2 linked regions of the Pelobacter seleniigenes DSM 18267 genome follow. The protein of the gene in region 2 interacts with the protein of the main gene of each other region in a pairwise test. Links are inferred from orthologs where the notes say so. Each region holds a gene or a part of one and is shown on either strand. Other genes may lie near its edges.

Region 1 (3,330 bases), on a different replicon or contig from region 2:
TCTCGGCAATCTGTTTCATTACCTCGTATGCGCCGCTTCGGGGCGGATCAAGGATCAGGATGTCAACCGGAAACGAGGCGAGCAATCCGCTCAGGTCCTGTTCGGCCGAATGGCACTGAAAATGTGCATTCAAAAGTCCGTTATCGACAGCGTTCTGTTTTGCCATCGCGATCGACAACGGCGACTCTTCAACGCCTAGCACCCGATCAACCCGTCGGGCCAGCGGCAGAGAAAAATTGCCCATCCCGCAATACAGGTCAACAACCCGGTCATTTTTGGACCAGTTCAGCAAATCGAGAACCTTTGCCACCATCACCCGATTCTGGGCCAGATTGATTTGGGCAAATCCGCCAACCAAATACTTCAATTCCAATGGAGGTTCGTCGACGAGAATACCCAGTCGGCCATCGCCACAGACCGTCTGAATCTTTTTCTTGGTGCCCTGCTGCAGAAAAATATCAGCCAGCCCCTGCAAAGCCCCAAGCCGGTCAGCAAGGTCCGAGCTGTGATGGCCAAGGTAGTGGACCACCGCAGTGCATTTGTCGTGGTCGTCAATGGCCAGATCGATCTGGGGAATCTCCCCCGCAAAAAATGAACCATTGATACGGATACGCAATTCACCTAGTAATCCGTTCAGCTTATCAGGAATCAGCGGACAGTGCTCCACGCCAACAACATAGCGGCTTTGGGGCCGGTAAAATCCGGTAATGAAACCGGCCCCGGTATTGTGACATTTGATCTGCACACGGCTGCGGTAGGCAAATGGTTCCGGAGCCACCAGCAATGGCAGAATCCGCTCTTCACTGATGCTGCAACGGCGAATAAGTGTCTGCCGAAATAGATAATCTTTCCAGAAGGCCTGTTCCGGATAGGCAAGATGCTGCCATTGACAGCCACCGCACTCTCCGGCGACCGGGCAAATCGGTTGACAGCGCCCCGGGCCGGGTTCGACCAGATCGACCAGCCGAGCCTCGGCATAGGTTTTTTTACGCTTGCTAATCGCACAGGTAATGACATCGCCGACAGCGGTATGCGGGACGAAAACGACCTGCCCCTCATGGCGAACCAGCCCTGCCCCGCCATTGACCAGTGCTTCAACGGACAACGGCGGCAGGATTTCAGGAGTGGTGCTTGTTACAGATCTGGACACGGTCGTTATCAGTTCGCAGTCGGCTTGAAACTGTCGGCGTCGAAATTCAGGGTAGCGAAGTAATCCTCTAACGTCTCTTCCCGTCGGATCAATTCAACACTGCCGTCAGCACGCATGAGCAGTTCCTTCGGCCGCAGGCGTGCATTGTATTGGAATCCCATGGCATGACCGTGAGCACCGGTATCATGGATCACCACGATGTCACCATCAACAATTTGCGGAAGTTCCCGCTGAACGGCAAACTTGTCATTATTTTCGCACAGTGAACCGACCAGATCATAAACATGATCCTTTGGTGCCGCCTCTTTGCCAAGGATGTCGATGTGATGATAGGCGCCGTAAAGGGCCGGACGCATCAACGAGGACATGCAGGCATCAAGGCCGATATAGTTGCGATAAATCTGCTTATGATTAATGGCCGTGGTCACCAGGCAACCATGCGGCCCGGTCATGAACCGACCGCTCTCCATGTACATGCGCGGTGCATAGCCATGTTGCTCTTTAAACGCGTTGAACAACCCGGTAACCTCGGCGGCCAGGGCAGAGATATTCAGGGCTTCCTGCTCGGGTCGATAAGGAATTCCGAACCCACCACCGATATTGACGAATTCAAAGCGGATATCCAACTCGGCGGAGACCGTCTCAACAATCTCCAGGACCATCCGGGCCGTTTCAACCATATAGGTGTAATCCAGTTCGTTGGAGGCGACCATGGTGTGCAGTCCGAAGCGCTTGGCGCCTCTGGCCCGAGCCAGTCGGTAGGCCTCGACGACCTGCTCATGGCTGACCCCGTATTTTGCCTCAACCGGATTGCCGATAATCACATTACCGGTCCGGCGCGGACCCGGATTGTAACGGAAGCAGACCAGCTCAGGGAATTCGGGAACTTTTTCAATCAGGGACATATCGTCCAGGTTCAGGATGCTCCCCCCGTCGGCTGCGGCTGCGGCAAACTCGGCTGCAGTGGTATTGTTTGAGGTGAACATGAGGTCTTCGGCACGTGCACCAATCTGCCGGCTCAGCACCAATTCGGCGATGGAACTGCAGTCAAACCCAAAACCCATGTCGTGCATCAGTTTGAGAATACGAGGGTTGGGCAATGCCTTAACCGCATAGTATTCACGAAATCCGTCAATCCCTGCGAAAGCTTTTTTCAGTGCTTCACCGGTCTCGCGGATACCGACTTCATCGTAAATATGAAAAGGCGTACCATAATGATCAACCAACTGCTGGGCAATGGGAAACAAACGCTCTTTAAAACTCTGTGACATGGGCATGAACAGACTCCTTTTATTCCGCTACTAGCCGGGTTAGGTCAATTTTTCGGGTTTCTTTGATGGTATTTAAAACGATACTGGTTTTGGTTTGCTGAACCCCTGGAATGGTCCCGATCTCTTCGGCCAGAATTCTACCAAGTTCGGTATTGTCAGCAACCCGGAGCTTGAGCAGGTGGCCATCTTCTCCAGCGACCTGATGCACATCCTGCACCCCGGTCACCTGAGCTAATCGGCCCGCAAGGTCGGCTCGATCCGAAGAGATCGCATAAACCTGCACAAAAGCGGTCAGGCCCTGGTTGAAGGCGGCCGGATTGAGGCGGACCTCGTACCCTTCAATAATGCCCCGTTCTTCGAGCTTGCGAATTCTTTCCAGCACGGCGGAAGGTGCCATATTAACTTGACGGGCAACTTCGGCATTCGGGATACGGGCTTTCTCCTGAAGGATCGCCAGTATTTTGTGGTCAATTTCGTCGATCATTCTCTAATTCTCCATTTCCATAGAATATTATTCTTTTTGAAAAAGAAAGTCAACTCCATCGTTCAGTTCGTGTCGAATCAATTCAGACTTAAAAAATGTCCGTAGGTTAGAGGTGTTCATTGTATTTTGAAAATGATTTTCACTGAAATGACTAATGGACAAGCTTCAACCGTACAGGCAGGCAGTGAATCCGGGAGGCGCTCACAAAAGTGAATGTAATGAAATGACAAAAACAGAACAGTCAAAAAAGATTGGCGGTCAAGTCCAGGCTAAACGATACCGACAACTTTACCCAGCAGATATCCGGAATAACAGAGATAAACGAGGATCAGCAGAGCACCCATGGGGCGGGTGATCCGTCGCTGCCCTTTGCGACCCCTGCCAACAAAAAACAGAGCAAGGGTCAATCCGCCCATGACCGAACA
Region 2 (8,257 bases):
ACCCGCACCGGTTATTATTATCAGGCCCTGCTCGAAGCATTGGCCAGTCATTATCAGTTCGATATCCGCACCCCCTTCGGCAAAATTCCGGAACCGATTCAGCAGATCATCCTCTACGGCTCCGGGGAAGAGAACGTGCGCTTCTTCTACGACCAGGGTGACCGCCGCCATTTTTATGAAAAACCCTTTGAAGGGGTCATTCCCAACCTGGAGCGGCGCTATCATGAAACGGATTCGGACAGCGTCCGCGAGAATCTTGAACGCTTTATGAGCGTGATTCCCTGCCAGACCTGTAATGGCGCCCGGCTGCGGCCGGAAGCCCTCCATGTCACCATTGGCGAGCAAAACATCCAGCAGGTGACCGCCCTGTCCATTGCTGAAGCGGAAACTTTTTTCAAAGGCCTGGAACTGCCCCCGAAGGCCATGGAGATCGCCCGGCGGATTCTCAAGGAAATCCGCGAACGGCTCTCCTTTCTGTCCCATGTCGGCCTGGACTATCTGACCCTGGACCGCAGTGCCGGCACCTTGAGCGGTGGTGAAGGACAGCGGATCAGGTTGGCCACCCAGATCGGCTCTTCATTGACCGGGGTGCTCTATATCCTGGACGAACCGTCTATCGGCCTGCATCAGCGTGACAATCAGCGCCTGCTGATGACCCTGAAACGGCTGCGCGATCTAGGTAATACCGTGCTGGTGGTTGAACATGACGAGGAGACCATCGGTGCGGCCGACCATGTTATCGACATGGGCCCCGCCGCTGGGGTCCACGGCGGCGAAGTGGTCGCCCAGGGCACCCCGGAAGAAGTGATGGCCGTGCCCGGTTCGCTGACCGGGGAATACCTTTCCGGGCAGCGACAGATCCCGGTGCCCGAGTTACGCCGCGGCACCGACCGCTGGCTGGAGGTTATCGGCGCCCGAGCCAATAACCTGCGCGATATCGATGTTAAAATTCCCCTCGGCGTGCTGACCTGCTTTACCGGGGTTTCCGGCTCGGGCAAATCGTCCCTGGTGATCGAAACCCTGTACAAGGCCCTTGCCCAGCGCCTGCACCGCGCCCGCGACAAGTCCGGTCCGGTCAAGGATATCCGCGGGCTCGAGCAGCTCGACAAGGTCATTGATATCGACCAGTCCCCCATCGGCCGAACTCCCCGCTCCAATCCGGCCACCTATACCGGGGTATTCACCGACATCCGTGAACTGTTCGCGCAGCTGCCCGAGGCAAAAATCCGCGGCTACAAACCGGGCCGCTTCTCCTTTAATGTCAAAGGCGGCCGCTGCGAAGCCTGCAGCGGCGACGGGATCATTAAGATCGAAATGCACTTCCTGCCCGATGTTTATGTCCAATGTGAAGTCTGCAAAGGCGCCCGCTACAACCGGGAAACCCTGGAGGTCAAGTACAAAGGCAAAAGCATTGCCGAAGTGCTCGACATGACGGTCAATCAGGCCAGCCACTTCCTGGAGAACATCCCGAAAATCAGCAATAAGCTGGAGACCATCCGTGACGTCGGCCTCGGCTACATCAAGTTGGGCCAAAGTGCCACCACCCTCTCCGGCGGCGAGGCCCAGCGGGTTAAGCTGGCGCGGGAGCTGGGCAAACGCGCAACCGGCAAGACCATCTACATCCTTGACGAGCCGACTACGGGACTGCATTTCGCGGATATCCACAAACTGCTGGAGGTTTTGAACCGGCTGGTTGAAACCGGCAATACCGTGGTGGTCATCGAACACAATCTCGACGTCATCAAGACCGCCGACTATGTCATCGACCTGGGTCCGGAGGGCGGCCGCAACGGTGGCCTGATTGTGGCCAGCGGAACCCCCGAGGAGGTCGCCGCCTGTGCCGAATCCCATACCGGACAGTTCTTGAGCCCTTATCTGAGCAGCGAAGTCGGACAATACGCAAAATCTGCACAGGCTGACAAATAATGTCGCTGAATTAGAAATTTAACCCTTGCCGCCAACGCGTCGATAAGATGCGGGCAGTTCATGAAGGAAAGTTATCTGCGCTGAATCAAATCATTTATAATTTTTTTTCCTGCTCCGGCCAGATAATCGCGGAGACCGGCGATTAAGGGCACAGGCATTGCAGATTAACAATGACCAAGAAGTTAAACTCAACAGTTTCCAGTACAGTTTTTTAGAAGTTGCGTAGCTGGAGCAGCAAATGAAAAGTTATAAAATGATAAGTAAATGTGTCGCCATGATCCTGTTGTTGGTCTTTCTGAGCGCATGCGCTTCGCAACAGGCCCTGATTCAGTCCGAACCACCCGGAGCGATTGTCATGATCAACGGCCAGGCCGTCGGCCAGACCCCGCTCTACTATGACTATAAATTAAGCAGTGGGAAGCAACACCAGGTCTCGATTTCTCACCAGGGCTATGAGGAAATCGATCTGACCATTACGGCGGATAAGACCGATACCGGGGCGCTGAAGCGCTGGCTCATGGCCGGCGTGGTCTGGAGCCCGCTGTGGCTGGGAACCCTGTTCACCAAAAAGCTCAAAGAAAGCTACCTGTTCGTCATGAAGCGTGAAACGCCGCAGTTGACCGCTAAACTGGAGCAGTAAGCAGCAAACATCTGGAGTTACCAAACAAAAAAGCTGTCCCGCCCGGGCAGCTTTTTTGTTTGGTGAAATACCGACTGCTCCCGCTCAGGCCTCTTCATCTTTTCACCCCCGCACAACCTTTGCATTATCAGCCTGCCGGCAAAGTTGACAGGCTGATAATGTCCTCGTTCCCGGTTGGCTCTTGGCAATCCGATTTTTGTCGACTATGATAGAAACCTGTATCGAACCGACATCGACCAGAATCGATTCATGGAGTCAACGATGGCTATCAAAAAATGTCCACAGTGTGGAGAACCCCTCAAAGGTGAGTACTGGTGCAACAGCTGCAAAACAGTCCTTAAATGCCCGTTGCCCGGTTGCGAAGCGACGGTCAAGCCTGGTGCCACTGAATGTCCGCGCTGCGGCCTTTTTTTCGAAGATTATCTGAAAAGCAGAAAGATGTACCGTCGCTGTCCGAAATGTAAGAAAAAGCAGGGTCTCTCCGAACAACAGTGCCGCTTTTGCCGCCACTGGTTCAATTGTCCGACCTGCGGTGAAAAAGTCTCCACCAATACCGTCCTAACCTGCCCCCGTTGCGGAACCTCCTTACGCTGATCCTTCATCTCCGGCTGCGCCTCTGACCGCCCAGCCGGAGATCAGTAAAAACACCTACTTTTTCAACAGCTTGATAGACAGAAAGAGACAAACCTGATAATCTTTCTGGACCTTTCATGTTGCTTCGCCGGTCACTGAATCCGTTTATTCAGACCGGCCGCAACGGGAATCCGATCCCGCCGGAGCAGGTTTATTGAGCCTGCTCCTTTGCCCATGGACTCAAGCGGCTGTATTTTCACAACCGGATCGGTTTCGGGAATGATTTTTCCATTGCAATGAGTGGCTCAATGATGAGCCCTTGAGACTGTTCACAACAGTCCGCCAATGCACCGGGAGGCCCATGCTGCCGTTACTGCTGACCATCCTCTGGATGATCTCTCTGCTCGCGGCCGGACACGCGTTACTGAGCAAACGCGATCCGCGTGCAGCTCTCGGCTGGATCATTACCTGCCTGGCGTTACCTGGTGTCGGCGCTCTGCTTTATTTGTTGCTAGGCGTCAATCGCATCCGCACCCGAGCTCGCGAATTGCAGGAACAAGGGCAGGGGATGCATTGGCTGCATGTCAATCAACCGCCCCACCCGGCCGATCTCAAACAGTTCCCAACCAGCAGCACCAGCCAGGCCCTGATCACCCTGTCCGATTCCGTCACCCGCCGGCCGTTGCTGTACGGCAATAAAGTTACCGTTCTGCACAATGGCGAACAGGCCTATCCGGCCATGCTGGCAGCCATCAACGCCGCCAAAGATTCGGTCTTCCTCTCCAGCTACATCATCAAACCCGACGCTGTCGGCCTGCAATTCGCAACCGCCCTGACCGCAGCTGCTGAACGCGGCCTTGATGTCCGCGTGCTCATCGATGCCTACGGAGAACTCTATTCCTTCGGCAAAATTCGCCGCCATTTTAAAAACACTAAAGTACAGACCGCGGTTTTTCTGCCGCTGACCCTGCCGCAAAGTCTGTACTTCAATTTAAGAAACCATCGGAAGCTGCTGGTTGTCGATCATACCGTAAGCTTTACCGGGGGGATGAACATCCGCCAAAAGCACCTGGCCAATAACTCGGATCCGCGGCGGGTCATCGACATTCATTTCCAGCTGGAAGGACCGGTCTGCGCCCAATTGCGCGATGCGTTCATGGAAGACTGGCACTTTGCCACCGGCTCCAAACGGAAACCGCGCGATTGGCCGTCATCGCCAGTGGTCGGATCGGCCTGCTGCCGCGGCATCAGCGCCGGCCCCAATGAACAGCACGAAAAACTGAACTGGCTGTTGATCGGCGCTATGTCCTGCGCCAAAAGTCATATCCGCATCATGACCCCCTACTTCATCCCCAATCGTGCCCAGTTGGCCGCCATCAATGCAGCCTCCCTGCGCGGCGTGCGGGTCGACATCCTGTTGCCGGAAAAAAATAACCTGCCTTATGTGGCCTGGGCTTCCAGTGCCTATCTGTTCGAACTGCTGGAATTGAATACCCACATCTTCTTTCAGCCGCCGCCTTTCGTGCACAGCAAACTGCTGCTGGTCGACGATGAATATGCCCTGGTCGGCTCCGCCAACCTGGATCCGCGCAGTTTGCGGCTTAACTTTGAATTCAATGTTGAAATATTCGATCATCCGACGGTTGCTGAGCTAATCGGCCATTTTGACCGGGCTCGCAGCAATTCCCGCGAAATTTCCCTGGAAGAAGTGGACCAGCGCTCCCTGCCGTTGCGGTTGCGCGATTCGTTCTGCAAACTCTTTTCACCTTATCTGTAATTACCAGCAGTTGGCCCGGCCTGGTCATCTGCCGGATTTGTTCAGGTGGTGGTTTTAAAGGAAGTCCGCCACGGTCGAAAGGCGCAAGAAAAGGAGCAAAAAAGCTTCAGGAATCCAGAGATCCCTGAAGCTTTTTTGGGGTGATTATTTTTTCTCGGATTGTTCCGTTGAGCCTGTTTTTTTGCTCCCGTCACGCGGAAGCTGACAACTGTCCGCCATTCATGTCTGTATCCCCAGCCGCGGGAGAATCCAGCGGTTCAATACATACCAGGCGACGATGATTCCGATGAGATATAGCCAGTCCATAACGAGCTCCATTGATATGTTTGCGCCATCTTAGCGCAGCCACCGGCATTCAATCAAGATATATATATTTAAATATTAAGGCGAACTTCAATCAGCAACCCACCACCGGGCCGGTTGCTGGCAGCAATCGAACCACGATGCAGATGCACCGCGCGTTGGGCAATGGCCAGGCCGATGCCGGTGCCCCCGCTTTTACGGTCGCGATCGTCAGCAACCCGGTAGAAGGGAGCAAATATTTTGGTCAGGCTTTCTTCCGGAACTCCCGGGCCACGGTCGGCGACCTGCACAATCAGCTCATGCTGGTGAACTCGCAACGTCACCTGAACTTCGCTGCCGTCGGCGGTATATTTCACGGCATTGCGAATCATATTTTCAAACGCCTGGGCGAGCAGCTCTTCTGAACCGGTCAGCTGGCACTGCTCGGGACCATTGAACAGCACATGACAATTGCGGCTGGCCGCTTCGAAGTCAGCATCCTTGACCAACCGCGCGAGAAGATCGGCAAGATCGAACGGCTCCATGGGCACGACACTGCGGTGGCTTTCCAGACGCGTCAGACTGAGCAACTGACCGATCATATCGTTCATCCGCTCCGACTCCAGCTCAATGCGATCCAGGGCTTTCCGGCGCGGCTCTCCATGTTCATGCTGCCTGGCCAGTTCCAGCGCGATACCGAGCCGGGCCAGCGGCGAGCGCAGTTCATGGGAAATATCGCGAAGCAGGCGCTGCTGGGAGCCGACCAACACCTCTATTTTCTCCGCCATCTCGTCAAAATCACGCGCCAGTCCGGCCAATTCATTGCCGCCGGCGATTTTACTGCCGATCCGGGTCGACAGGTCCCCGGCTGCGAAGCGCCGGGTTGCCGAGCGCAGTTGTCCAATGGGGGAAGTCAGGGAGCGGGCAAGCACATAACAAACCAGTGCTGTTACCGCCAATAATAAAAGTAATTGCCAGCCCAGAAAGCCATGCGTTACCCCGCGCACCAGGTCCCTCGGCCGCGGCCGCTCCGGCAGGCTGACAGACACCACATAAGTCGCTCCCGAGGGCGCAACCACGGTTCCGGCCAAACCGTTGTGCGCGCCCATCATCGGCAAAACGATTTCCCCGCTGCGCATGGCCCGCTGCGCCATCCGCAGCATCCGCCGCGGCACCATCCGTTTGGTCAGGGCGCGGCCAGTCTGATCAAACAGGACCAGCCTGATCCCTGAACTGTCCGCCAGCCGATCGACATATTGATCGAGCTGGTCAACCCCGGACTGTTCGTAAACCTTGATGGCGTCCAGGCCGTAATCGGTAATCGCGCGCCGGGCAAACCCCTGATGAGCCAAGGGCGGAAACTCCTGGTCGCGCAAAAAGGTCAAGACCACAACCACCCCGGAGACCAGCACGATGATCAGCAGAAAATAAAGGAAAATCTTCCAGAACAGGCTGCGCATCAGGCGTCATTCTCCGGCCGACAATAGATATAACCGATTCCCCGCACCGTGCGGATGCGCTCACTACCGCCGCTGGAATGACCCAGCTTTTTGCGCAAGGCGCTGACATGCACATCAATGCTGCGATCATAAGCGGAGAGGCGGCGTCCCAGGACCTTCTGCACCAGATCCTCCCTGCTGATCACGTCCCCGGCATTGGCCAGCAGTTCCTCCAGCAGATTGAACTCGACCGAGGTCAATTCGATGTTTTCCCCGCCTCGTTTCACCGTTCTACTGGTCGCATTGAACACCACATCCCCGACCTTCAGCTCGGTTGTTTTCCTGGCTCCGGCCGGCTCCAATTGCTCAGTGCGGCGTTGAATGGCACGGATGCGTGCAACCAGTTCGCGTGGATTAAAAGGTTTCGGTAAATAGTCGTCGGCCCCGAGTTCAAGGCCGACGATACGATCGATATCATCGCCGCGGGCGGTTAACATAATCACCGGAATCCTGCTCTGCTCACGAATCTTTCGGAGTACGTCGAAGCCATTCAGGCCCGGTAACATCACATCGAGGACAACCAGCTCATGACTTTCATCAAGAGCTTCCGCGGCACCTGTCACCCCATGATTGACAGTAGACACGGAAAACCCTTCGCCCTGCAAATAATCGGTCAGCAGTTCGCACAATTCCAGGTCATCATCAATCACCAGTATATCTTTCATAGGATCTCCTTTTGGTCTTCCGATCAATATACTGAAAACGCGACAGCGCTGATGTAAAAATTTGTTAAGTGCCTCTGTTTTCATGATTTTTCTAACTTAACATATCTTTACAGCTCTTAACCCACACTTCAGATAGGTTGAGTTAAAGTTGCACCATCAGCAATTCGGAAATCACTCCAACATCCAACATAAGGAGACCACACAATGAAGAAACAGTTGATGATACCAACCCTGTTGATGGCTTTGCTTTTCACCGCCGGGTCAGCTTTTGCCTGGGGCGGCGGGTACGGCCGCAATTGCTCCGGCCCGGGGGCAAGAGGGGCTGGCATGGGTGCTCCGATGACCTACGAGCAACACCAGCAGCGGGCCAGCCAACGCCTTGAGCGCATGGCAGTCGTGCTGGACCTGACTGCCGACCAGAAACAACAGCTTGCCGATCTTTTCGACCAGCAGTGGAAAGCCCACCAGGCGCTCCGTGACAAGATGCTGGCCGGCCGCGCTGAAATGAACAGCTATCGGTCCGCAGACACATTCAATGAGGCCGAATTCCGGGCTATCGCGCAGAAGCAAGCTGATTTAAGAACCGAAATGATGGTTCAACGGGCCAAAATGCAGCAGGCCGTCTCTTCAATTCTGACTCCGGAGCAGCGGGTAAAGGCTGACCAGCTCAAGGAAATGGGCTGGGGATTCTTCGGCAGGCAGGGCGGCCGGTCTTGTGACGGCCCGGGCCGGTCCGGCGGAGCTATGATGCGTCCCTGTGGTCCCGGCTGCAGAAGCTGAATGAGCGGCTCCCAGTTCTAAAACAACCAACCCGTCCAAATTCAAATCGGACCTGGGCAGCAAAGCTGAGCACGGAGGCCACTGTGGCCTCCGTGTTGTTTGTCCCTCATCGAAA

What was found.
Region 1: the proteins of N909_RS0108895 (region 2) and N909_RS0122735 interact in binary tests that used the Escherichia coli proteins (3 or more experiments, as listed by UniProt). The link is inferred for Pelobacter seleniigenes DSM 18267 from one-to-one orthologs.

The regions. Positions count from the first base shown.
Region 1 is NZ_JOMG01000005.1:327,771-331,100, reverse strand. The notes cover bases 294-3,280. They hold N909_RS0122735 (diaminopimelate decarboxylase), read right to left. Parts: upstream 2,428-3,280; coding sequence 1,159-2,427; downstream 294-1,158. Other genes in these bases: N909_RS0122725 (calcium/sodium antiporter), read right to left, coding at 3,175-3,280; N909_RS0122730 (Lrp/AsnC family transcriptional regulator), read right to left, coding at 2,441-2,905; N909_RS0122740 (class I SAM-dependent RNA methyltransferase), read right to left, coding at 294-1,150. In the rest of the region: more of N909_RS0122740, read right to left, coding at 1-293; more of N909_RS0122725, read right to left, coding at 3,281-3,330. UniProt on the Escherichia coli protein: Specifically catalyzes the decarboxylation of meso-diaminopimelate (meso-DAP) to L-lysine. Is not active against the DD- or LL-isomers of diaminopimelate.
Region 2 is NZ_JOMG01000002.1:1,348,010-1,356,266, forward strand. What follows is about bases 5,511-8,257. They hold N909_RS0108895 (response regulator transcription factor), read right to left. Parts: upstream 7,363-8,257; coding sequence 6,658-7,362; downstream 5,511-6,657. Other genes in these bases: N909_RS0108890 (ATP-binding protein), read right to left, coding at 5,511-6,658; N909_RS24545 (Spy/CpxP family protein refolding chaperone), read left to right, coding at 7,567-8,142. In the rest of the region: excinuclease ABC subunit UvrA, read left to right, coding at 1-1,926; N909_RS0108870 (PEGA domain-containing protein), read left to right, coding at 2,165-2,566; N909_RS25245 (hypothetical protein), read left to right, coding at 2,828-3,160; cls (cardiolipin synthase), read left to right, coding at 3,501-4,916; more of N909_RS0108890, read right to left, coding at 5,291-5,510. UniProt on the Escherichia coli protein: Response regulator member of the two-component regulatory system CpxA/CpxR which responds to envelope stress response by activating expression of downstream genes including cpxP, degP, dsbA and ppiA.